Regions from separate parts of the Phytobacter sp. V69 genome, predicted to be linked through region 1. Evidence: predicted binding sites of a transcription regulator. Region 1 holds the regulator's gene; each other region holds the start of a gene.
The links. The regulator Fur, encoded in region 1, represses iron uptake genes when iron is present. The targets are predictions, from matches to a motif close to ATAATAATGAGAACNACTATCAA.

Region 1 (9,249 bases):
GCTGCAACCGAGGCTAATGCCACCACACGCCAGCAGGCGGCAGTCGTCATGCGCGAATATATAGATGAAGAAGGGGTAATTCAGTTCCTGCTCAAGTCGTTTGTCGACGGCGAGTGGCGCTTCAATGTGCCAGCACTATGGGATCAATATCCCCATATCGTGGGCTGGGAAACGGTACCGGCCTGGAACCATCCAGCGCTCTTTATCCCCGGCGGTAACTCGCCGTATGTCACCGAACAGTATCGTGGCGAACTGCTGCAACAATTCCCGCAGGCACGTGCGCATGTGATAGCCGGAGCCGGGCACTGGGTGCATGCAGAAAAACCGGAAGCGGTTCTGCGCGCCATCCGTCGTTATCTCGCTGAAAAGACAAACTGATTAAAAACCCGGCGACCGGTTGCCGGAAAGCGCCCGGTCGTTGGCGTGTCCGCATCGCTGATGTATGATGGCGCGCTAATCAGCCCGGGCTATGACCCGATTGCTTGTACTTCCCGTAGTATTCTTAAATCATGGCTAAAGAACAAACGGACCGCACGACACTAGATCTGTTCGCGAATGAACGTCGCCCGGGACGTCCTAAAACCAATCCGCTCTCTCGCGACGAGCAATTGCGCGTGAATAAGCGCAATCAGCTTAAACGCGATAAAGTTCGTGGGCTTAAGCGCGTCGAATTAAAACTCAACGCAGAGGCTGTCGACGCGTTAAACGCGCTGGCGGACGCGCGCGAAATGAGCCGGAGTGAATTGATTGAAGAGATGTTACTGGCTCAGCTTAACGCGCTGAACAACCAGGAAATCCTCTAATTCATCGCAAAAATACACTTTCATGTTGCACAGAGTGCAGTCTTGCGTGATTGCAGTTTCCGCGTGCTTCTCTGATCTGCTATGATTGCCCTTATCCGTGGGCCAATCGCCACCACCATATCATTAAGTTTCAAGAGGTTATTTTACTCATGGCAATCACAGGCATTTTTTTCGGCAGCGATACTGGTAATACCGAAAACATCGCAAAGATGATCCAGGCTCAACTTGGTAAAGAAGTTGCCGATGTGCATGACATTGCTAAAAGCAGCAAAGAGGATTTAGAAGGTTACGACATCCTGCTGCTTGGCATTCCGACCTGGTATTATGGTGAAGCACAGTGTGACTGGGATGACTTTTTCCCGACGCTGGAAGATATCGATTTTAACGGCAAACTGGTTGCTCTGTTTGGCTGTGGCGACCAGGAAGACTATGCTGAGTACTTCTGTGATGCGCTGGGTACTATCCGCGACATCATTGAACCGCGCGGCGCAACCATCGTAGGCCACTGGCCGACCGAAGGTTACCATTTCGAAGCGTCCAAAGGCCTGGCAGATGACGATCACTTCGTTGGTCTGGCCATTGACGAAGACCGTCAGCCGGAACTGACCGCTGGTCGCGTCGACAAGTGGGTGAAACAGATTTCTGAAGAGCTGCACCTGCAAGAGATCATCAATGCCTGATGTTGTTTGGCGCAACCTGCTGGTTGCGCCTGATTAATAGATAAAAGCGATGGAAATAATTGCTACAATTTTTTAACTTTTTTCTCCAGCGCTGTACAATGGCCCCTGGTTAAAACGGGTAACGCAAAAGGACTTTGTTGGCGCTGCCACGTTTTAAAAGCTTACTTTACTTGAGGACTTGCAGTTTTCATTCAGGCATGGCAGTTCTATAATGAGACGCATTATCCCAGGTGCATTCCTTGTAGCTTCCCGACGGGAAGTGAATCGTTTAGCAACAGGACAGATTCCGCATGACTGACAACAATACCGCATTAAAGAAGGCCGGCCTGAAAGTCACGCTTCCTCGGTTAAAAATCCTGGAAGTGCTTCAGGAGCCGGAGAACCACCATGTCAGTGCGGAAGATTTATATAAGCGCTTGATCGACATGGGCGAAGAGATTGGGCTGGCGACTGTGTACCGTGTACTCAACCAGTTCGATGATGCCGGGATCGTGACCCGCCATAATTTCGAAGGCGGTAAATCCGTCTTTGAGCTGACGCAGCAACATCACCACGACCACTTAATTTGCCTGGATTGCGGCAAAGTGATCGAGTTCAGTGATGACTCTATCGAAGCGCGTCAGCGTGAGATTGCATCCAGACACGGTATTCGTCTGACTAACCACAGCCTCTACCTCTATGGCCACTGTGCCGAGGGTGACTGCCGTACAGACGATAACGCGCACGAAGCGACGGATAAATAATCCTCGCTTCTCTCTAAAGCCAACCTCCGGGTTGGCTTTTTTATTTCTGCGTATCGCAAAGACAAAAAAGCCCGCCGAAGCGGGCTATCTCACACGGTTAATTCAGCGCGTTATGCTGGCGAATCTCCTGCCAGATCTGATCACAACGCGCTTTTACCGCCTGGCCGTTACCGGTATGCGTTGCTTCAAGACACTGCTGATAATCCAGCGTGCGCACACTCTCTTGTTCCGCGAATTGCTGGTGTGCTTTCTCTTTACGCAGTACATCCAGCACGCTTCTGCAGGCCGCCGTTTTCTCCGGCGAGCCCTCAGCCGTATTGATACAGGCGCTGTAAGCCTCTTTTAAGCGGGCATCTTCCTTTGGCGCCTGTGGCTGTTGTACGCAGGCAGCCAGTCCCAGCGTCATCAGAACAAGCAGTATTGGTTTCATCGTCATGGCATTCCCTCGCATCAGAAGATATTCAACGGCGCAATGACGATAAATTTCACGTCGCGTTCGTCCTGGAAGATGTTGTTATACCCGCCGCCCCAGCTCGGGATATCGGAGTGGTTGTCGTACTGGGTAAAGTGCAGTTTAAACAGGGTGCCTTTTGCCATCCCTTCCTGCACGGTGTACAGCAGGTCGAGGCTGTAAGCCGACTCTTTGATGGAATTCCCCGCATCGTAGTATTTGTCTCCGGAAGAAACATTGGACGGTTTCGCATCCCAGCCATAGACATACGATGCACCTACCGCCCAGCCCGGCAGATTCCAGTCTTTCAGGTCATACATTGCACCAACAAAGACCGACTTTTCGTTATGGGCGTTGAAGTCAGAACGGTTATCCCACCAGATATCCAGGCGACCATTGGAAGATCCGTAGAGGGGCGTCATACGTGAATTGAAATAGCCCTGGCGGCCATCGGCTTTAACCCAGGTTCCCTCAAGACGCAAATCCACCGGACCAACCGTATAACCAAAAGTGAGCGCCTGCAGCCACGCGGTACCGTCGTAGATATCATTGATGGTGTTGTTATCGGCCTTATCGCGCGAGCCGTAGAACTGATAACTGGTGGAAAGGGGATTCCCCGCGACCTCAAATTTGTAGCTGGCTTTGGCAAAATATTGATCAACATAGCCCTGCGCCTGACCAAACGCGGCCTCGAGGAGCAGATCGTTTTTAAAGTCGTAAGACGCGCCTAGAGAATGGACGTAATTGATTTTGCTTACGCGATCATTTTGGTAGAAGTGATCCGTTTCGTTATACCACGGCGCTTTATATTCATTGGCCCACATATACGAGAAACTCAGCACGCCAGAGTCGTCATAATCCAGTTTCGCCCCAGCCTCAGCCCCCTGATAGGTGCCAGGCATAAAGCTCCAGTTTGATGCCAGCAGGGTTTGCCCGCTGGGCTGAATATACCCTGCCCTCGCCCACACCGGGCCATATTTGAACTTCGCCGCTGCCTTATAAAGGCTTGCCCCGCTGCGATCGCCGGCCCAGTCTTCGTCATACACTTTGTGGCTATTGGAGAACGCGATTTCATTCGGGTGCGCACTTCCTGAGGATTCAGCCATTTCAATCGCCGCGAAAGCCGCGATATCAATACCGAACATATCGGCAGCATAGCCAGACTGGAAATCAAGATTGGTATTCCAGGTGGAGTGCGCGAGGTTGGTTTTGTATTTATCGCCGTCGGTGACATCTTTGCGATCACGCTGGCGCTGCCAGTAGTAAATCCCACCGGTGAGCGTGGAGTCATCCACAAAGCCAGCGGCACTGACGGAAGGGGCGAAAGTTAAACCTGATAATGCGGTGGCGCAGGCAATAGCCAACGCTAACGCCTTACGTTGAGCGTTAAACGCGTTCATGAGTGTTCCTCTTTGACAAAAACATAAAAGTGCTGTGCAAATGCAAACAGCAATAAAATAAAAAAATTAAATATTACTGATAGTTATAGAAAATGTTTCTATTCCTATCGCTTGTAAGCATATTTTTCGCGACGCGAATTATCAAGTCTTAATGGGAACGGAATACAGGGATTATGACGGACAACACAGATTTGCGGATTATCAGCTGAGTGCTTACACAGCAAGGCTTACAGGCTAATTTAACTCGAATTATCAATAAATAAATGAAAAGATGATTGGATAAAATTAAAACAATAGTTTAGAAAAAAGAAAGATGGCAGGATCTTATTTTTAATTGAGAAATAAAAAAACGCTGCACAAGGCAGCGTTTTTTAGCGTTCAGGCAAGATGCGATTACTCGCCGATTTTTGCCCAGGTATCGCGAAGACCCACGGTGCGGTTGAACACCAGTTTGTCAGCCGTTGCATAACGGCTATCAAGGCAGAAGTAGCCTTCACGCTCAAACTGGTAAGCTGTGCCCGTTGCGGCAGCCTGCAGTGACGGCTCAGCGTAACCCTGTTTGATGACCAGAGATTCCGGGTTCATCACGGTCAGGAAGTCTTCTGCTGCGCCCGGGTTTGGCACGCTGAACAGACGGTCGTACAGACGAATTTCCACCGGCAGCGCGTGGGCAGCGCTCACCCAGTGAATAACGCCTTTCACTTTGCGGCCATCGGCAGGATCTTTGCTCAGGGTGTCGGCATCGTAACTGCAGAAGATGGTGGTGATGTTGCCTTCCGCGTCTTTCTCGACGCGTTCCGCTTTGATCACGTACGCGTTACGCAAGCGAACTTCTTTGCCCAGCACCAGACGCTTGTACTGTTTGTTGGCTTCTTCACGGAAGTCTGCGCGATCGATCCAGATTTCACCGCTAAACGGCACATCACGGCTGCCCATTTCCGGTTTGTTCGGATGGTTAAGCATCGAAACCACTTCGCTTGCGCCCTGCGGATAGTTTTCGATAACCAGTTTAACCGGATCGATAACCGCCATGGCGCGCGGTGCGTTTTCATTCAGATCTTCACGGATGCAAGATTCCAGTGAAGCCATCTCAATGGTGTTGTCCTGCTTGGTGATACCGATACGCTTACAGAACTCACGGATGGAGGCGGAGGTGTAGCCACGACGACGCAGACCCGAGATAGTCGGCATACGCGGGTCATCCCAGCCTTCAACATGCTTGTCGGTCACCAGCAGGTTCAGCTTACGCTTGGACATGACGGTGTATTCCAGGTTCAGACGGGAGAACTCGTACTGACGCGGGTGAACCGGAATGGTGATGTTGTCCAGCACCCAGTCGTACAGACGACGGTTGTCCTGGAATTCCAACGTACACAGGGAATGCGTAATGCCTTCCAGCGCATCGCTGATACAGTGGGTGAAGTCGTACATCGGGTAGATGCACCACTTGCTGCCGGTCTGGTGGTGATCGGCAAATTTAATGCGGTACAGCACCGGGTCGCGCAAAACGATAAACGGCGAGGCCATATCGATTTTTGCACGCAGGCAGGCTTTACCTTCTTCAAAACCACCGGCACGCATTTTTTCAAACAGCGCGAGGTTCTCTTCGACCGTACGATCGCGATACGGGCTGTTTTTACCCGGTGCGGTCAGTGAACCGCGATATTCGCGGATTTCGTCTGCAGACAGTTCGTCAACATAGGCCAGGCCTTTGCTGATTAACTCAACGGCATAGTTATGCAGTTGGTCGAAATAATCAGAGGAGTAGCGAACATCGCCTGACCAGTGGAAACCTAACCACTGCACGTCGTTTTTGATGGAATCAACATACTCGATATCTTCTTTTACCGGGTTAGTGTCATCAAAACGCAGGTTGCATTGCCCTTGATAATCTTGCGCGATACCAAAGTTCAGGCAGATGGATTTCGCATGACCGATATGCAGATAGCCATTCGGCTCAGGCGGAAAACGGGTGCAAATAGTGGAGTGCTTTCCAGTAGCCAGATCTTCATCAATGATCTGACGAATAAAGTTAGTCGGGCGGGCTTCAGCCTCACTCATCGTAGATTCCTCAAGGCGTAAACAACATATAACGGCACATGATCTTATAAGCGGCCCTCAGAGACAACCCTTAGTTACGGAAAATAGGTGCCGGAGAGAAAGAATGGGGTCGATCGTTGCAAAAAAAGCGGCAGAGGAGGATCCTCAGCCGCTTATCGCTATTTTTGGTTCAGATTACGGCATTAGCCTTTGATGTCGTACAGCGGTGTTTGCCCTGCCACAACAGAACCTTGCGCCTTGATAACCAGACCGGAGAAATCGTCGATGTTGCTGCACACCACCGGGCTAATCATCGAACGCGCCGCGGTGTTCAGGTATTCCAGATCCATTTCCAGTACTGGCTGCCCTGCAACAACGGTAGCCCCTTCTTCGACCAGACGTGTGAAGCCCTGACCGCCCAGCGCAACGGTGTCAATACCCATATGGACAACGATTTCCGCACCTTTTTCAGTTTCAAGGCAAAACGCGTGGTTGGTGTTGAAGATCTTAACGATAGTGCCCGCAGCCGGTGCAACGACCGTTTTCTCAGTCGGTTTTACCGCTACGCCATCACCAACGGCTTTGCTGGCAAAGGCTTCATCCGGCACTTCATCCAGAGAAACCACCTGCCCGGTCACCGGGGAAACCAGTTCAGCAATGATAGACGCGCTGGCATTCGGCACCGCCTGCGGTTTAGCCGCACTGGCTGCTGCCGGAGCCGGAGCTGCCGCGCCTGCCGGAACATCGCCCGCCGTTTTCATCGCATTCGCGATTTTCTCAGCCACGAAGCCCACGATAATCTGCACGCTGGTTTTATTCAGACGAATAACGCCGCTCGCACCAAGACGTTTGGCCTGTGCTTCGTTGACCAGTGAAGAGTCTTTAACGCTCAGACGCAGACGGGTGATACAGGCATCGATACCGGTCAGGTTAGTGGCCCCCCCGATTGCGGCGATGTACTGACGTGCCAGACCACTCACATCCTGCTCAGAAGCCGTGCTGACATTCACATCCTGACCATCAGCTTCGTCACCGGCCACCGCCAGTTCACGGCCCGGGGTCAGCAGGTTGAATTTCTGGATAGTGAAACGGAACACCACGTAGTAGATAACGAAGAACACCAGACCTTGCAGAATCAGCATGTACCAGTGAACCGCCAGCGGGTTACGAGACGAAAGCACCATATCCACCAGACCCGCACTGAAGCCGAAACCGGCAATCCACTGCATGGTCGCTGCAATAAACACGGAAATACCGGTCAGCACAGCGTGGATGAAGTACAGCACCGGAGCCACGAACATGAAGGAGAATTCCAGCGGTTCGGTAATACCGGTGAAGAAGGCAGCAAACGCACCCGCCATCATAATACCCAGTACTTTGGCTTTGTTTTCCGGACGAGCACAATGGTAGATAGCCAGCGCTGCACCCGGCAGGCCGAACATCATGATTGGGAAGAAGCCTGCCTGATAACGACCGGTGATCCCGATTTCCGCTTTACCAGCAGCGATAGACTGCGCGCCACCCAGGAAATTAGGAATATCGTTGATACCCGCGACGTCAAACCAGAACACGGAGTTCAGGGCATGGTGCAGACCGACCGGAATCAGCAGACGGTTGAAGAAGGCATAGATGCCTGCCCCCGCTGAACCCAGTTTCTGGATATGTTCACCAAAGCCAACCAGACCGCTAAAGACGACCGGCCAGATGTACATCAGGATGAATGCCACAACGATCATGACGAATGACGTCAGAATCGGCACCAGACGACGACCGCTAAAGAAGGACAGCGCTTTTGGCAGCTCAACGCTGCTAAAGCGGTTGTACAATTCCGCAGCGATAATACCGACCATAATCCCAACGAACTGGTTTTTGATCTTGCCAAACGCGGCAGGAACCTGATCGGCAGGAATTTTCTGGATCATGGTGACGGCGGCTGGCGAACACAGCGTCGTTAATACCAGGAAACCAACGAAGCCTGCCAGCGCGGCAGCCCCGTCTTTGTCTTTGGACATACCGTAGGCAACACCTACTGCAAACAGCACACCCATGTTATCGATGATTGCAGAGCCGGACTGGATAAACAGCGCCGCCAGCGCATTATCCCCACCCCAGCTTACCGGGTCGATCCAGTAACCGACCCCCATTAGAATTGCTGCTGCAGGCAGCGTGGCAACCGGCACCATCAGTGCGCGGCCAACCTTTTGCAAGTAACCTAAAAGACTCACGTTATTCCCCCTCTGACCCCACACCGGGTGCATAGAAATAGTATTTTTTATTGTCTTACTTAACCTGAAAGCACGGCCTTTTTTCACGACAATGTAAGTGTGTGAAAAATTAATTCGCCTCGCAAATTAAAAGCGCACTTTTTGTGATTTTAATCACCAAATATCGTTATTAACCCTCCTCTTTGCTGGCTAACAAGCAAAACTTATTTTATGATTAAAAAAATCAAAACGGATTGCCCCCATCGGGAGCGAAACTGAGTTACGCTTTACACTTAACTTGCACGCAATCCACTAACTTTTAATCAACTTTAGAGGTGAACAATGAGACTGATTCCTCTGGCAACAGCTGAACAAGTCGGTAAATGGGCGGCCCGCCATATCGTACATCGCATCAATGCATTCAAACCTACGGCGGATCGTCCGTTCCTGCTTGGCCTGCCAACCGGTGGTACTCCTCTCACCGCCTACAAAGCGTTAGTTGAAATGCACAAAGCGGGCCAGGTTAGCTTCAAGCATGTTGTCACCTTCAACATGGACGAATACGTCGGCCTGCCGAAGGAACATCCGGAAAGCTATCACAGCTTTATGCACCGCAACTTTTTCGATCACGTTGATATCCCGGCAGAAAATATTAACCTGCTGAATGGTAATGCGCCGGATATTGACGCAGAATGCCGTCAATACGAAGAAAAAATCCGTTCATATGGCAAAATTCACCTGTTTATGGGCGGCGTTGGCAACGATGGTCACATCGCCTTCAACGAACCCGCGTCATCGCTGGCTTCTCGTACCCGTATCAAAACCCTGACCCATGACACCCGGGTGGCAAACTCCCGTTTCTTCGACGGCGATGTCAGTCAGGTGCCGAAATACGCACTGACCGTGGGCGTGGGTACGCTTCTGGATG
Region 2 (7,649 bases), on a different contig from region 1:
GCAAAGTTAGCGAACGACACCAGGAACACGGACAGAATACCCAGCCCGCGCGGCGTCATTTCAGCGGCAACTTTCTGTAATTCGATCATTGCTACAAACTCGTTAGCCACCAGTTTGGTTGCCATAATGCTGCCCGCATGCAGGGCATCTGACAGCGGAATGCCGACCAGCCACGCCAGCGGATAGAACACATAGCCGAGGATTTGCTGGAAGCTGATGCCAAACAGGGCGGAGAATAACGCATTGATCGCGCTTATCAGGGCGATAAAACCAATCAGCATCGCCAGAATAATCATCGCCACTTTGAAACCGGCCAGAATATACTCACCCAGCATCTCAAAGAAACTTTGCGATTCGTGGAGTTTTTCCAGCTTAATTTCCGGCTCGCCTTCCGGACGCGTCGGGTTAATGACCGACAGGATAATAAAGGTGCTGAACATATTCAGGATTAACGCCGCCACCACATATTTGGCATCCAGCATCGTCATATAGGCACCAACAATCGACAGCGATACCGTCGACATGGCCGTCGCTGCCATGGTGAACAGGCGACGAGAGGAGAGGTCGGCCAGAATCCCTTTGTAAGCAATGAAGTTTTCCGACTGGCCAAGGATCAGCGAACTGACCGCGTTAAACGACTCCAGCTTGCCCATGCCGTTGAGTTTCGACAGCAGAGTACCGATAAGACGAATGAAAATTGGCAGAATTCGCCAGTGCTGCAAAATACCAATCAGTGCGGAAATGAAGACGATAGGGCACAGCACGCCAAGGAAAATAAACGCCAGTCCTTTTTCACTCATCCCGCCAAAGACAAAGCCGGTACCTTCACCTGCGAATTTAAGCAGTGTTTCAAAAAAGCCAGAGACATATTTAATCAGCGTTAGTCCGCTTTGTGCGTGTAAAAAGAACCACGCCAGCGCCAGCTCAATAACCACCAGTTGCAGAATGAAACGCACGCGAATTTTGCGGCGATCGAAGCTGGTGAGCCATGCCAGAGCCAGAATGACGACCAGCGCCAGAAGGAAATGCAGGAAGTTGATCATATTGGAAATTGTGCAGGTAAATGGGGCGCTCATTTAGCCACAGCCCTTATACTCAGTAAACAAAAAGTTAATGATTTGTAAGCTAACTTTTTGCCATGCAACCGCCGATTCTGCATAACACCCGTTTCGATCATTCCTTGATTACGGTCTGGTTACATCCATTCATTATTCAGATCAATTTTCGCTTGAGTTTCCTTTTGTCGTAATGATAATCACTATCAATGAAATTTACTTTTCTTTTCAGCAATTGACCATTGATGACAGCAGAGGCGTTCGCATGTTTGTTCCATTTCTCATTATGTTACGTGAAGGCCTCGAAGCGGCGCTGATCGTCAGTTTGATTGCCAGCTACCTTAAGCGCACCCAACGCGGACGCTGGATTGGCGTGATGTGGATTGGCGTGTTTCTCGCCGCGGCGCTGTGCCTGGCGCTGGGCATCATCATTAACGAAACCACCGGCGAGTTTCCGCAGAAAGAGCAGGAGCTGTTTGAAGGTATCGTCGCGGTGATTGCCGTGGTGATCCTGACGTGGATGGTTTTCTGGATGCGTAAGGTGTCCCGCAACGTCAAAGTGCAGCTGGAGCAGGCGGTAGATAACGCACTTTCCAGCAGTAACAACCATGGCTGGGCGCTGATTATGATGGTCTTCTTCGCCGTGGCGCGTGAAGGGCTGGAGTCGGTTTTCTTCCTGCTGGCGGCGTTTCAGCAAGATGTGGGGATCTGGCCGCCGATTGGCGCGATGCTGGGGCTGGCCACCGCAGTAGTGCTGGGCTTCCTGCTCTACTGGGGCGGTATTCGCCTGAACCTCGGCGCGTTTTTCAAATGGACCAGCCTGTTTATTTTGCTGGTCGCAGCGGGCCTGGCGGCAGGGGCGATTCGCGCGTTCCATGAAGCCGGGCTGTGGAACTACTTCCAAGATGTAGCGTTTGACCTGAGTAATGTGCTGACGACGCACTCCCTGACGGGCACACTGCTGGAAGGTATTTTTGGTTATCAGGAAACGCCGAGCGTTAGCGAAGTGGGCGTCTGGTTACTGTATCTGATTCCTGCGCTGGTGCTGTATGCGATGCCACCGCGCTCGGGTACGCAGCCTTCCAGGGCTGCACACTAACATCTGTACCGGGTTAATTATAGTTACAACATACTTTAATAAGGGAAGGGTCATGGCTATTCATTTTCGTCGTAGTGCGTTACAGGCAGGGATCGCAACGCTGCTCTCCTGCGCGTTTGCTGCCCATGCAGCGGATGTTCCTCAGGTAAAAGTGACCGTCACGGACAAGCAGTGTGAGCCGATGAATCTGACGGTAAATGCAGGCAAAACGCAGTTCCTGATCGTCAACCAGAGCCAGAAGGCGCTGGAGTGGGAAATTCTCAAAGGCGTATTGGTGGTTGAAGAGCGCGAAAACATTGCGCCGGGCTTTAGCCAGAAACTGACCGCCAACCTGCAACCGGGTGAATATGACATGACCTGCGGCCTGCTGACCAACCCGAAAGGCAAGCTGATTGTGACAGGTAAAGCGACAGCGGACGCGGCAAAAAGCGAAGCATTGCTGAGCCTGGGCACCGCGATCACCGACTACAAAGCCTATGTGACGGCTGAAACAGCTGAGCTGGTAAAAGGCACCAAAGCCTTTACTGACGCGGTGAAAGCGGGCGATATCGAGAAAGCCAAAGCGCTGTATGCGCCGACGCGTCAGCACTATGAGCGTATCGAGCCAATTGCCGAGCTGTTCTCCGATCTTGATGGCAGCATTGATGCCCGTGAAGACGATTATGAGAAGAAAGCGGACGATCCGAAATTCACCGGTTTCCACCGTCTGGAAAAAGCGCTGTTTGGCGACAATTCTGTGAAAGGGATGGACACTTACGCTGAGCAGCTCAACACCGACGTGCAGGATCTGCAAAAACGCATTAGCGAGCTGGCCTTCCCTCCGTCAAAAGTGGTGGGCGGCGCGGCTGGTCTGATTGAAGAAGTTGCCGCGACCAAAATCAGCGGTGAAGAGGACCGTTATAGTCACACTGACCTGTGGGATTTCCAGGCTAACGTCGATGGCGCGCAGAAAATTGTGGACCTGCTGCGCCCTCAGTTGCAGAAAAACAACGCGGCACTGCTGGCTAAAGTGGATGCGAACTTCAAGAAAGTCGACACCATTCTGGCGAAGTACCGCACCAAAGACGGTTATGAAACCTATGACAAGCTGACGGACGCAGACCGTAACGCGCTGAAAGGACCGATTACGACACTGGCGGAAGATCTTGCTCAACTGCGCGGTGTGCTGGGTCTGGACTAAGCATCATGAATGAAAAAAAAGAAAATGACGCCGTCAGTGAGCCTTCACGACGTCGTCTGTTAAAAGGTATGGGCGCGCTGGGAGGCGCGCTTGCCCTTGCCGGAGGTTGTCCGGTGGCGCACGCGGCTAAACCGCAGAGTGCGCCAGGCACGCTTTCCCCGGATGCACGCATGGAAAAACAGCCGTTTTACGGTGTGCATCAGGCGGGGATTTTGACGCCGCAGCAGGCGTCGATGATGCTGGTCGCTTTTGATGTGCTGGCGACGGACAACGCGGATTTGCAGCGTCTGTTTCGCCTGTTAACGCAACGTATTGCTTTCCTGACCGAAGGGGGCCCGGCACCGGAAACCCCCAATCCGCGCCTTCCGCCGATGGATTCCGGCATTCTGGGGCCGTTTATCGCACCGGATAATCTCACCATCACCGTGTCGTTAGGCGATTCTCTGTTCGACGACCGTTTTGGCCTGAGTGCACAGAAGCCGAAAAAACTGCAGAAGATGGAGCGCTTTCCCAATGACGCGCTGGTCTCTTCCCTGAGTCACGGCGATCTGCTGGTGCAAATCTGCGCCAATACTCAGGACACGGTGATTCATGCGCTGCGCGATCTTATCAAGCACACGCCGGATTTGCTGAGCGTGCGCTGGAAGCGGGAAGGGTTTATTTCCGACCACGCCGCGCGCAGTAAAGGAAAAGAGACGCCGGTTAATCTGCTGGGCTTTAAAGACGGCACGGCGAATCCGGACAGCAGTGATAACGCGCTGATGGACAATGTGGTGTGGGTGACGGGCGATCAGGCGGAGCCTGCATGGGCCGTTGGCGGCAGCTATCAGGCCGTGCGCATCATTCAGTTCCACGTTGAGTTTTGGGATCGTACGCCGCTCAAGGAGCAGCAGACCATCTTTGGTCGCGATAAGCAGTCTGGCGCGCCACTGGGGATGCACAATGAGCACGATGTGCCGGACTATGCCAGCGACCCGGGCGGTGATGTGATTGCCCTGGACAGCCATATTCGCCTGGCCAACCCGCGCACGCCTGCAACGCAGTCCAGCCTGATGATGCGCCGTGGCTATAGCTATTCGCTGGGCGTCACCAACTCCGGGCAACTCGATATGGGGCTGCTGTTTGTCTGCTATCAACACGATCTGGAGCAAGGTTTTCTGACGGTGCAAAAGCGTCTTAATGGCGAAGCGCTGGAGGAGTATATTAAGCCTATCGGAGGTGGCTACTTCTTTGTGCTGCCTGGCGTTAAAGACCAAAGTCATTATCTGGCGCAAGCGCTGCTCGAAGCCTGAAAAAGAATCCTGCCTGAAGCCGGGCAGGATAATCTCTTATCTGTAGCATCCATTCACACTTTTTCTGCCATCAAACTATCAATTTTTCGTATGAGAAAGTATCTGTTATTTTTCTGTAATATTGTTGATAGACACTCTTTTCCATGGCGCAGGGTAAACGCTCGTTAGACTTTCGTAAAAATAATGTTGCGTTTATGCTAATTTTTAATGTAATTATTACATAGAAGCCCTGCGGTGATGTCGTCACCTGGAGATCGCGGATGGTAAAGTCCTGTACTGGACGTAACACCAAAAATCAGCGCAACACCCGACTCGGGGATGCATACTCCGGCAGTAAACGCTTCACCTCTGAATTCCTCTCCTTCATTCCTGTTTCCGATTCAACCGACATGGCAGGCGCTAATGCCAGCTGCTTTGTTATGTCAATTTCAAAGGCAAGACATGGCTTACAAGGAAGCCAAACCTCAGACGTTCGTGCGCATAATCGTGCCGATTTTGGTGCGTGTGATGTAAACCAACAACTCAAGGTGCTATCCATGGGAAGACAGAAAGCAGTGATCAAAGCTCGTCGTGAAGCTAAACGTGTGCTGAGACGCGATTCGCGCAGTCACAAACAGCGTGAAGAAGAGTCGGTCACCTCGCTTGTGCAGATGAGTGGCGTTGAAGCAATTGGCATGGCAAGGGATAGCCGGGATAACTCACCGATTGTTGCGCGTAATGAAGCTCAGGCGCAGTACCTGAATGCTATCGAGAGTAAACAACTGATATTCGCGACCGGGGAAGCCGGCTGCGGTAAAACATGGATCAGCGCGGCGAAAGCGGCGGAAGCCCTGATTCATAAGGATGTGGACAGGATTATTGTGACCCGACCGGTTCTGCAGGCCGACGAAGATCTCGGCTTCTTACCTGGTGATATCTCGGAGAAGTTCGCGCCGTATTTCCGGCCCGTCTACGATGTGCTGGTGAAGCGTCTGGGAGCGTCCTTCATGCAATACTGCCTGCGACCAGAGATTGGTAAGGTAGAGATCGCGCCGTTCGCCTATATGCGCGGACGTACCTTTGAAAATGCGGTTGTCATTCTTGACGAGGCTCAGAACGTGACCGCTGCGCAAATGAAAATGTTTTTAACGCGCCTCGGGGAAAACGTGACGGTTATCGTTAACGGCGATATTACTCAGTGTGACTTGCCTCGTGGGGTACAGTCCGGCCTGAGCGATGCGCTGTCGCGTTTTGAGGAAGATGACATGGTAGCGTTGGTGCGTTTCACCACAGACGATTGCGTCCGCTCCGCGCTCTGCCAGAGAACGCTGAAAGCGTACTACTAACCTTTCAGCGTGCGATAAGGCCCGGGAAACCGGGCTTTATTTTTTTGTGGAGATGGATCCCGGGTGCGCTGGCGTTTGCACTTTCGGGGGGGATTGACTCGCTTCGCTCGCTGTTACTCGGCCCATCCCTGGGCCTCGCCCCTTCGGGGCCAACGCAAGCGTTGTTCAAAATTGCTCCCGGCAATTTTGTGCGGGCAGCTTCCTCGCAGGCCCGTCATCTGTCCAACTGGCTGGCGCCAGTTGTCGAACCCCGGTCGGGGATTCTCATCCCCTCAGGTTCGGGAGGATATAAAAGAAAAAAGCCCGTACTTTCGTACAGGCTCTTATCTGAAATGATGGCGGTGAGGGGGGGATTCGAACCCCCGATACGTTGCCGTATACACACTTTCCAGGCGTGCTCCTTCAGCCACTCGGACACCTCACCACATTTTTTGCTGTCACCCCACCGGGGGGCAACGGGGCGCTACTATAGGGAGTTGTGCTAAAACGGTCAAGCATATTTTCGGTATTGATGATTGTTCGCTTAAGGTGTGAGCAACGGCAGGAAAAGGTGGGCTGGCAATGCGCAGATTTCCCTTGTGGCATCATGGTTGACTGCCCAATTTCCCCCGGATGCGCTGACGCTTATCCGGGCTACGCGATAACGGTCTGCACCGAACCGATCCCCTCGCCCCTTTGGGGAGAGGGTAGGGTGAGGGGAAATCGCGGCGCATCGCTGGCGTTTGCACTTTCGAGGGGGGATTGACTCGCTTCGCTCGCTGTTACTCGGCCCATCCCTGGGCCCCGCCCCTTCGGGGCCAACGCAAGCGTTGTTCAAAATTGCTCCCGGCAATTTTGTGCGGGCAGCTTCTTCGTAGGCCGTCATCTGTCCAACTGGCTGGCGCCAGTTGTCGAACCCCGGTCGTGGATTCTCATCCCCCCAGGTTCGGGAGGATATAAAAGAAAAAAGCCCGTACTTTCGTACAGGCTCTTATCTGAAATGATGGCGGTGAGGGGGGGATTCGAACCCCCGATACGTTGCCGTATACACACTTTCCAGGCGTGCTCCTTCAGCCACTCGGACACCTCACCATATTGTCTTCCCGATGTTGTCGGGACGGGCGCTAATGTAGAAAAAACCGGGAGTTCCGTCAATCTTCTTTTTCAATAAATTAGCGCGTTTAGACAAACTTCAAGCAACCTGCTTCTTAAACGTTCTGAAATTGGCCTTTTTCTCGGCAATGCAGTTTTCTGAATACTTTCAGAGATATTTGCTATGGTGTTGTGTGAACAAAATTATCTTATAAAACGACAGGTAACCCCGATATTTACCGGGAAATAACATCGTCTATCTGGAGCAGAAATGGAGATTATCTTTTATCACCCGACCTTTGATCCTGCCTACTGGCTGCCGGCATTGCGCGACGCAATACCGGGGGCGAACGTACGCGAGTGGCGCGAGGGTGATGATGGCCCGGCCGATTATGCGCTGGTTTGGCATCCGCCTGTCGAGATGCTACGGGGGCGTGAGCTAAAAGGGGTCTTCGCGCTGGGGGCCGGGGTCGACTCCATCCTGAGCAAACTCAATGCGCATCCGGAAATGCTGGCACAGCATATCCCGCTGTTTCGTCTCGAAGATACCGGCATGGGACTACAAATGCAGGAATATGCGGTCAGCCAGGTGCTGCACTGGTTCCGCCGTTTTGACGACTACCAGGC
Region 3 (7,649 bases), on a different contig from region 1:
ATTTAAACAATGAATAAAATTCTTTTAGTAGATGATGACCGAGAGCTTACATCCCTGTTAAAAGAGCTGCTCGACATGGAAGGCTTCAACGTGCTGGTTGCCCACGATGGGGAACAGGCGCTCGACCTCCTTGATGACAGCATCGATTTGCTTTTGCTCGACGTCATGATGCCGAAGAAAAACGGTATCGATACCCTTAAAGAGCTACGCCAGACACACCAGACTCCCGTTATTATGTTGACTGCACGCGGTAGCGAACTGGATCGCGTACTCGGCCTTGAGCTGGGCGCGGACGACTATCTGCCAAAACCGTTTAACGACCGCGAACTGGTCGCGCGTATCCGTGCGATTCTGCGCCGCTCCCACTGGAGCGAACAGCAGCAGAATACCGACAACGGCTCGCCGACGCTGGAAGTGGACGGGCTGAGTCTCAATCCGGGTCGCCAGGAAGCCAGTTTCGATGGGCAATCGCTGGAACTGACTGGTACGGAGTTCACCCTGCTCTATCTGCTGGCACAGCATCTGGGCCAGGTGGTTTCACGTGAACATTTAAGCCAGGAAGTGCTGGGTAAACGCTTAACCCCGTTTGACCGCGCAATTGATATGCATATCTCTAACCTGCGCCGTAAGTTACCGGACCGCAAAGATGGCCATCCGTGGTTCAAAACCTTGCGTGGCCGGGGCTATTTGATGGTATCCGCTTCATGATAGGAAGTTTGACCGCCCGCATCTTCGCCATTTTCTGGCTAACGCTGGCACTGGTGCTGATGCTGGTCCTGATGGTACCTAAGCTCGATTCCCGCCAGATGACGGAGTTGCTTGATAGCGAACAACGTCAGGGCGTGATGATTGAGCAGCACGTAGAAGCGGAACTGGCCAACGATCCACCCAACGATTTGATGTGGTGGCGCAGGCTGTTTCGTGCAATCGACAAATGGGCCCCGCCGGGGCAACGTTTGCTGCTGGTGACCAGCGAAGGGCGCGTAATCGGCGCCGAACGCAACGAAATGCAGATTATCCGCAACTTTATTGGTCAGGCGGATAACTCTGATCACCCGCAGAAGAAAAAGTATGGTCGGGTAGAGCTGGTAGGGCCTTTTTCCGTTCGCGACGGTGAGGACAATTACCAGCTCTATCTTATTCGACCTGCCAGCAGTTCCCAGTCTGACTTTATCAACCTGCTGTTTGACCGCCCATTACTGTTGCTGATTGTCACCATGCTGATTAGCTCGCCGCTGCTGTTGTGGCTGGCGTGGAGCCTGGCAAAACCCGCACGTAAGCTGAAAAACGCGGCAGATGAAGTGGCACAGGGCAACCTGCGACAGCATCCTGAGCTGGAATCCGGACCGCAAGAATTCCTTGCCGCCGGTACCAGTTTTAACCAGATGGTGATGGCGCTGGAACGAATGATGACCGCCCAGCAGCGGCTCCTGTCCGATATTTCTCACGAACTTCGGACGCCGTTAACACGATTGCAGCTCGGCACCGCGCTGTTGCGTCGTCGCAGCGGCGAGAGCAAAGAGCTGGAGCGTATCGAAACCGAAGCGCAGCGGCTGGACAGTATGATCAACGACCTGCTGGTCATGTCGCGTAATCAGCAGAAAAACGCGCTGGTCAGCGAAACGGTCAAAGCCAATCAGCTGTGGAATGAGGTGCTCGACAACGCGGCGTTCGAAGCGGAACAGATGGGCAAGTCTCTGACGGTGAATTTCCCGCCTGGCCCGTGGCCGCTGTACGGTAACCCCAACGCACTGGAAAGCGCGCTGGAAAATATCGTGCGTAACGCGCTGCGTTATTCACACACCAAAATTGAAGTGAATTTCTCGGTCGATAAAGACGGCATCACCATTAACGTGGACGATGATGGCCCAGGCGTTAGCCCGGAAGATCGCGAGCAGATCTTCCGCCCGTTCTACCGTACCGATGAAGCGCGCGATCGTGCGTCCGGCGGCACGGGATTAGGACTGGCCATTGTTGAAACCGCTATGCAGCAGCATCGTGGTTGGGTGAAAGCCGACGACAGCCCGCTCGGCGGTTTGCGCTTAACACTGTGGATCCCGCTGTATAAGCGTACCTGAGGATTTCCCCTCGCCTTATCGGGTGAGGGGAAACCGCTATTTACCCCATAAACGTCGGGAATTATCCTCGATCTTGCCGCTACTCCTCCGATTCTGCATCGTTCTTGTCCAACTGGATGAGAGGCCAGCGGCAGACATTAAGCGACGATATTGCTCATCATCAAACGGCATATGCCAGGCAATCGCGGCCGCATCGTAGACGCTCACATCGCTGTTCCGCGATGCCAGTTCCAGCGGCGCGTCGGCGCTGATTTTCCCCCCGGTAATGACCCGATAAAGCCAGCCAATGCGCCCACTCGTCTGCATCTGCGAAGACATATCGTTGATAGTGAAGTGGAAGTTGAGCTTAAAGCAGGGTGAGCGCGGCTGCGAGACCTGAATCAGCGCATTTCCCCAGTGAAAAATATCCCCGATAAACACATTTCTTTCCGTCAATCCTTCGGTCGAGAGGTTCTCACCAAAGGCCGGGGCGAAAAAAAGCGCCGCCTGCTCCGGAAACATCGTCTTCCAGTGGGCATAGTGCTCGCGGGGGTAATTACACAGCGCACGATCCGGGCCGCCGTGGTAGGACGTTTCCGCCTGCTCATCACCGGCTAACCCCAGTTCGGTGAGTATCAACTCACCCTCCACCTGCAACTTCGCAATCGCGCTGGGTCTGCTGCCCGTGTAATCCCTTACTTTTCCTGCAAAAACATTCACCGGATGATGCATTTCCTCTCCCCCAGGCTCACTCGTCATCGGCGTATTAGACCACACTTTTTAGTAATAAATCGTGCAGAAATGCGACACCGATACGCCTGCGTGTTAGGTGAACGTGCTATGACTTAATAGAGAAGTGAAACGCAATTTCATATTCAAGGAGACAGTGACGTGAAGAATGAAAATGAATTTTACGGCGTCTGGTACCCATCAATTACGCCCATGACACCCGACGGTAAAGTCGACCTGAACGGACTGAGACAGCATATTTCACGCCTGCCGACGCCCGAATTGATGTAGTGTTGCTGATGGGCAGTATCGGCGAGTTCGCCTCCTTCACCCTTGATGAGCGACTCATGCTCATTCGCGAAGTCCGGGGCATGACACCACGCACGCTGGTCGCTAACGTCTCCTCAACCTGTCTGAATGACGTGCTGTGGATGGCAGATGAAGCCTTCCGTACGGGTTATGATGCGGTCATGGTGCTGCCCCCTTACTACTACGGACAAACATCTGCACAGCTACTGAGCTACTTCCGCCACCTGGGGCAACGTCTGAACGGCAAATGGTTCGCCTACAACTTCCCGGCCCGGACCGGCTGCGATCTGACGCCAGAGATTGTCGCTACGCTGGCCGCGGAATTCCCGAACTTCGCCGGCATTAAAGATACGGTCGATTGCCAGTCGCATACGCGCAACATCATTCTGGCAACCGAGAAAATCCGCGATGATTTCGCGGTGCTGTCAGGCTACGACGAATACTTTATTCCCAACCTGCTGGCGGGTGGCGCAGGGGTCATCTCAGGCCTCAATAACGTGATGCCCGAGCTGTTTGTCAGGGCGCGGGAGGCGTGGAAGCAGAACGATCTGACGGCGCTGCATGAAGCCCAACGTGAGATTGGCAAATTCATGTCGATTTACACCATCGGCGAGGATTTTGTTACCACCATCAAAACCGTGGTCGCACGGAAATTTGGCTGCTGTGGCGCGACCTCGCGCAACTTTGGCGGCGAGCTAACGTCCGCACAGTGTGAACAGGTTGACGACGTTTTCGGCATACAGCGCTAAGCAAAAAACCGACCTGCAAAGGTCGGTTTTTCTTTCACATCCGCGTTATTTTACCGCGCTGTGTAGCTCCTGCGCCGCCGTCTCGCCTTTCACTTTACGCGACCAGATAGAGGTCAGAATCGGCACCAGAATGGAGGTCACGATCACCGATGTGGCCACCAGCGCGGTTGCGGCAGGCGCCATCGCTTTAAAATCCGGCACCATCTCGGCAATGAGTACCGGTGTTGCCACCGCCGCGCCGGCAGAACTTGAGGCCGCAAGCCCTGCGGTACCGTCCCCGCCACCCAGCATTTTATCGGCAATAATCAACGGGATGCCGGTAATCACAATCACCGCCAGCCCCAGCAGGATACCGAGCAACCCGGTCTGGGCGATAACGCTCAGGTCGATAGTATTCCCCAGCGCGAAGGCAAAAAACGGAATCAGCGTCTGCACCGCGCGGGTGAAGAATTCCCGCAGCTCAGGGTCCAGGTTGCCCAACCCGAACCCAATCAGGAACGGCAATACGGCGCCGACAAACACGTGCGGTTCAAACGAGGCGATCCCCGCCGTCCCCAGAATCACCATCGTCATCAGCGGGCCAGACTCGAGGGACATCAGAACAAACGCCCCGGCCTCTTCCTTGGTGCCGTACTGCTGCATGATGGAGGCGTACAGGCCGCCGTTGGTCATATCCATGGACGCCACCAGCGCCAGCGTCGACAGCCCGGCAAAGAAGCCCGCCTCCACGCCGTGAGCCGGAATCAAACGTGATGTCACCGCCGCGACCACCCAGGCCACCGCGATTTTGGTCACCACCAGCGTGCCCGACTTACGCAGCACCGTCCCGGTCGCGCTGAGCTTAATGGACGCACCCATGCAGAAAAACCACACCGCCAGAATCGGCACGGTGCCGGTGATCATGCCATTGGTGAAGGAGCCAAAATACTTCCCGGCCCCCGGCGAAAACGTATGGCACAACGCCCCCAGAAACAGAGGAACCAGCATCATCCCGCCCGGGACTTTTTCTATTGCACGTTTGATTTGCATATCGCCACCTGTAAAAACACTTATTTTTGTGCGCCATCTCGCCCTTTAATCGGGGCGTTTCCAGCGCTAATGGCGAAATGTTAGAACTTCGTCACACTCAGAAAAGTGATCTCACATACAAAATCAAAACATTATTTCATTTTTATTGGATCATTGTTTCTAATGGTTTATGGCACCTAACTGGCAGCCATAAAAAAAACCCCACTGACGTTGTCAGCAGGGGCTTGATTTACCCGTAAAAAACAGGAAATGTCGCGAAAACTTATTTCTTAGCAGCGAAACGTGCCGCAGCTTCGTCCCAGTTCACTACGTTCCAGAACTCTTTGATGTAGTCCGGGCGGCGGTTCTGGAATTTCAGGTAGTAAGCGTGTTCCCACACATCCAGGCCCACGATCGGGAAGCCAGACGCGCCAGATACAGCTTCACCCATCAGCGGGGAATCCTGGTTAGCGGTAGAAACCACAGCCAGTTTATCGCCTTTCAGCACCAGCCACGCCCAGCCGGAACCGAAGCGAGTTGCAGCTGCTTTTTCGAATTCAGCTTTGAAGTTGTCAACGGAACCGAAGTCACGTTCGATAGCCGCTTTCAGGTCGCCCTGCAGGGTGGTGTCTTTTTTCAGACCTTTCCAGAAGAAGCTGTGGTTAGCGTGACCGCCAGCGTTGTTACGCAGAACGGTTTTTTTGTCAGCCGGCAGCTGGTCCAGTTTAGCAATCAGCTCTTCAGCAGACAGGCTGGCGAATTCTGGCAGGCTTTCCAGCGCTGCGTTCGCATTGTTTACATAAGCCTGGTGGTGTTTAGAGTGATGGATTTCCATCGTCTGCTTGTCGAAATGCGGTTCCAGGGCATCATACGCGTACGGCAGGGCTGGCAGTGTATAGCTCATACTAATCTCCATTATTGTCGGGCGGCAGAGGTGTTAACGCCGCGTAAGCAGTTGGTTCATTATAGTTAGTTAAATGATATTGAAAATGTTTATCAATGCCGTAGTTTTAATATGGTTATAACATTCCGTTATGAACCTGTGCCGACAAGACATATAGCGCAGCCGCAGGCGAAAAAATGACCGCCGAACGCTACACACAAACATGGTGACTGGTTAACGCGCCATCCTGCAGACGGTGGAGCATCAAAGAAGGGGGATCATTCGCTGGCGGCACCGTTTCCCCGCCAAACCAGGCGGGATTCGCCGGGCAGATGGAACCGCAAATGTAAGCGGGAATGCCCGCCAGCTGGCTGGCGATGGGCCGGTGTACGTGCCCTGTCGCAATGGCCAGCGTGCGGCCAGGATAGCGGGTGAGAAGCTCAGCCAACTCGCGCGAACCACGGCACATAATCTGATCCATAGTCGGGATGCCGCTCAGGAACACGTGATGGTGGAGAAAAAGCAGAGCGGGCATCGCGTCGTCGCTCGCCAGCTGGCGCTCAAGCCACGGCAGATGTTCTACCACACTGCCCTCCGCCAGCCCTTTCAGGGTGGTATCTATACCGATAAGGCGTAATCCCTTCACTTCGACGGAAAAATGCAGGGCATCCGGCGTCCAGACGTCACTCTCCCGGCAGGCCCGCATCATGGCAGGGTTATCGGCATTACCCGGCAGCAGAAATACCGGCCAGAGTTGCTCTTTTAGCAACGACGCGATAGCGGCATACCCGGCAAACCAGTCGTCATCAACAAGATCGCCCGTCACCACCAGCGCGTCAGGTTGAATAAATTCGAGCCATTCCAGCACGCGAGCAAGCCGGGCCAGATTGCCGTTATCCGGCGCGGCGTGGATATCAGTAAGCTGAGCAACAATCATGAGAACGTCCTGTGTTATCGCAGAACAGGCCCTTCCTAAGCCGCTTCGTTATGACGCTGTCGCCACTGGCTGGGCGTCATGCCGGTTTCGCGGGTAAAAACGACCGAGAAATAGTTACTGTCTTCAAAGCCGCAGCGGGTGGAGACCTCACCGATCATCAATTCCGTGTGCTGCAGCAGATACTGCGCATGACAAATACGCAGTTGGCGCAGGTAATTATTGATGGTCATTCCGGTTTGCGTGCGAAATTGTTGGCGTAGCGCGCGTTCGCTGCACTGCTCCTGCTCACAGAAGCGCTCGAGCACAAAGGTACGATTCAGGCTGCCGGTAAGCGCGGTGATTAATTTATCCAGCAGGGCTTCGCTGCTGGTCGCCGCCAGATTGTCCGCCGCAAAGCGGTGGCGTTTGAGGGTCATCACCAGTTGGGCGAAGAGTGCCTCCGCCATCGTGTTCGCCAGCGCGTCGCTTTTGCTACTTTCCTGTTCAAGCTGGGTGATAACCTGCCTTGCCTGCGTCATGCCGGTACTGCCCAGACGCCAGTGCGGCGTCCACTCTGCGTCATTCAGCCCCGGAATATGCGACGCCCAGCCGAGGTTCAGGGTCAGACGGTCGGGGCAGTAGATGATATTTTGCAGCACCAGATCGTTAACAGAGGCGTAGGAGTGTTTGTCTTGCGCACGGATATAAAACAGATCGCCACGGGTAATGCGGTAGGGACGGTCATTGAGGATATGCAAACCATTGCCGCGCCAGACCATCACCAGTTCGCAAAACTCGTGAGTATGTTCGGCAAACACATTTTGCGGATAGCGGTCCGCCACGGCCACCGCTTGCCCCACCCGGGGGAAAAAATCCGCTTTACGAAGAATTAACTGGCTTCCCACAACTTCACCTCAGCCGAAGACAACCGATAACTATTAGCTGATTTTCGGCGAAAAATCGGTGATAGCCTTCTAGATAGTGTCGTCACAAGATTT

Region 2: efeU (iron uptake transporter permease EfeU) is a predicted target of Fur. The motif match lies at 1,243-1,265, and genes of this name have one in related genera.
Region 3: sodA (superoxide dismutase [Mn]) is a predicted target of Fur. The motif match lies at 5,830-5,852, and genes of this name have one in related genera.

What each region holds. Positions count from the first base shown of each region.
Region 1 is NZ_CBFFRL010000032.1:19,286-28,534, reverse strand. Features, by position in the region: gene ybfF (esterase) at 1-378, shown strand, start outside; gene ybfE (LexA regulated protein) at 510-803, shown strand; gene fldA (flavodoxin FldA) at 953-1,483, shown strand; gene fur (ferric iron uptake transcriptional regulator) at 1,774-2,226, shown strand; gene chiQ (ChiQ/YbfN family lipoprotein) at 2,324-2,656, opposite strand; gene chiP (chitoporin ChiP) at 2,677-4,077, opposite strand; gene glnS (glutamine--tRNA ligase) at 4,471-6,138, opposite strand; gene nagE (N-acetylglucosamine-specific PTS transporter subunit IIBC) at 6,321-8,342, opposite strand; gene nagB (glucosamine-6-phosphate deaminase) at 8,664-9,249, shown strand, end outside.
Region 2 is NZ_CBFFRL010000161.1:3,631-11,279, reverse strand. Features, by position in the region: gene ACSZPU_RS19145 (NupC/NupG family nucleoside CNT transporter) at 1-1,043, opposite strand, end outside; gene efeU (iron uptake transporter permease EfeU) at 1,321-2,154, shown strand; gene efeO (iron uptake system protein EfeO) at 2,207-3,334, shown strand; gene efeB (iron uptake transporter deferrochelatase/peroxidase subunit) at 3,340-4,626, shown strand; gene phoH (phosphate starvation-inducible protein PhoH) at 5,163-5,951, shown strand; tRNA gene ACSZPU_RS19120 (tRNA-Ser) at 6,288-6,375, opposite strand; tRNA gene ACSZPU_RS19115 (tRNA-Ser) at 6,935-7,022, opposite strand; gene ghrA (glyoxylate/hydroxypyruvate reductase GhrA) at 7,294-7,649, shown strand, end outside.
Region 3 is NZ_CBFFRL010000066.1:16,396-24,044, forward strand. Features, by position in the region: gene cpxR (envelope stress response regulator transcription factor CpxR) at 10-708, shown strand; gene cpxA (envelope stress sensor histidine kinase CpxA) at 705-2,078, shown strand; gene yiiM (6-hydroxyaminopurine reductase) at 2,115-2,789, opposite strand; partial or broken gene ACSZPU_RS11515 (dihydrodipicolinate synthase family protein) at 3,000-3,844, shown strand; gene kdgT (2-keto-3-deoxygluconate transporter) at 3,890-4,873, opposite strand; gene sodA (superoxide dismutase [Mn]) at 5,136-5,756, opposite strand; gene ACSZPU_RS11530 (metallophosphoesterase) at 5,947-6,672, opposite strand; gene rhaR (HTH-type transcriptional activator RhaR) at 6,708-7,556, opposite strand.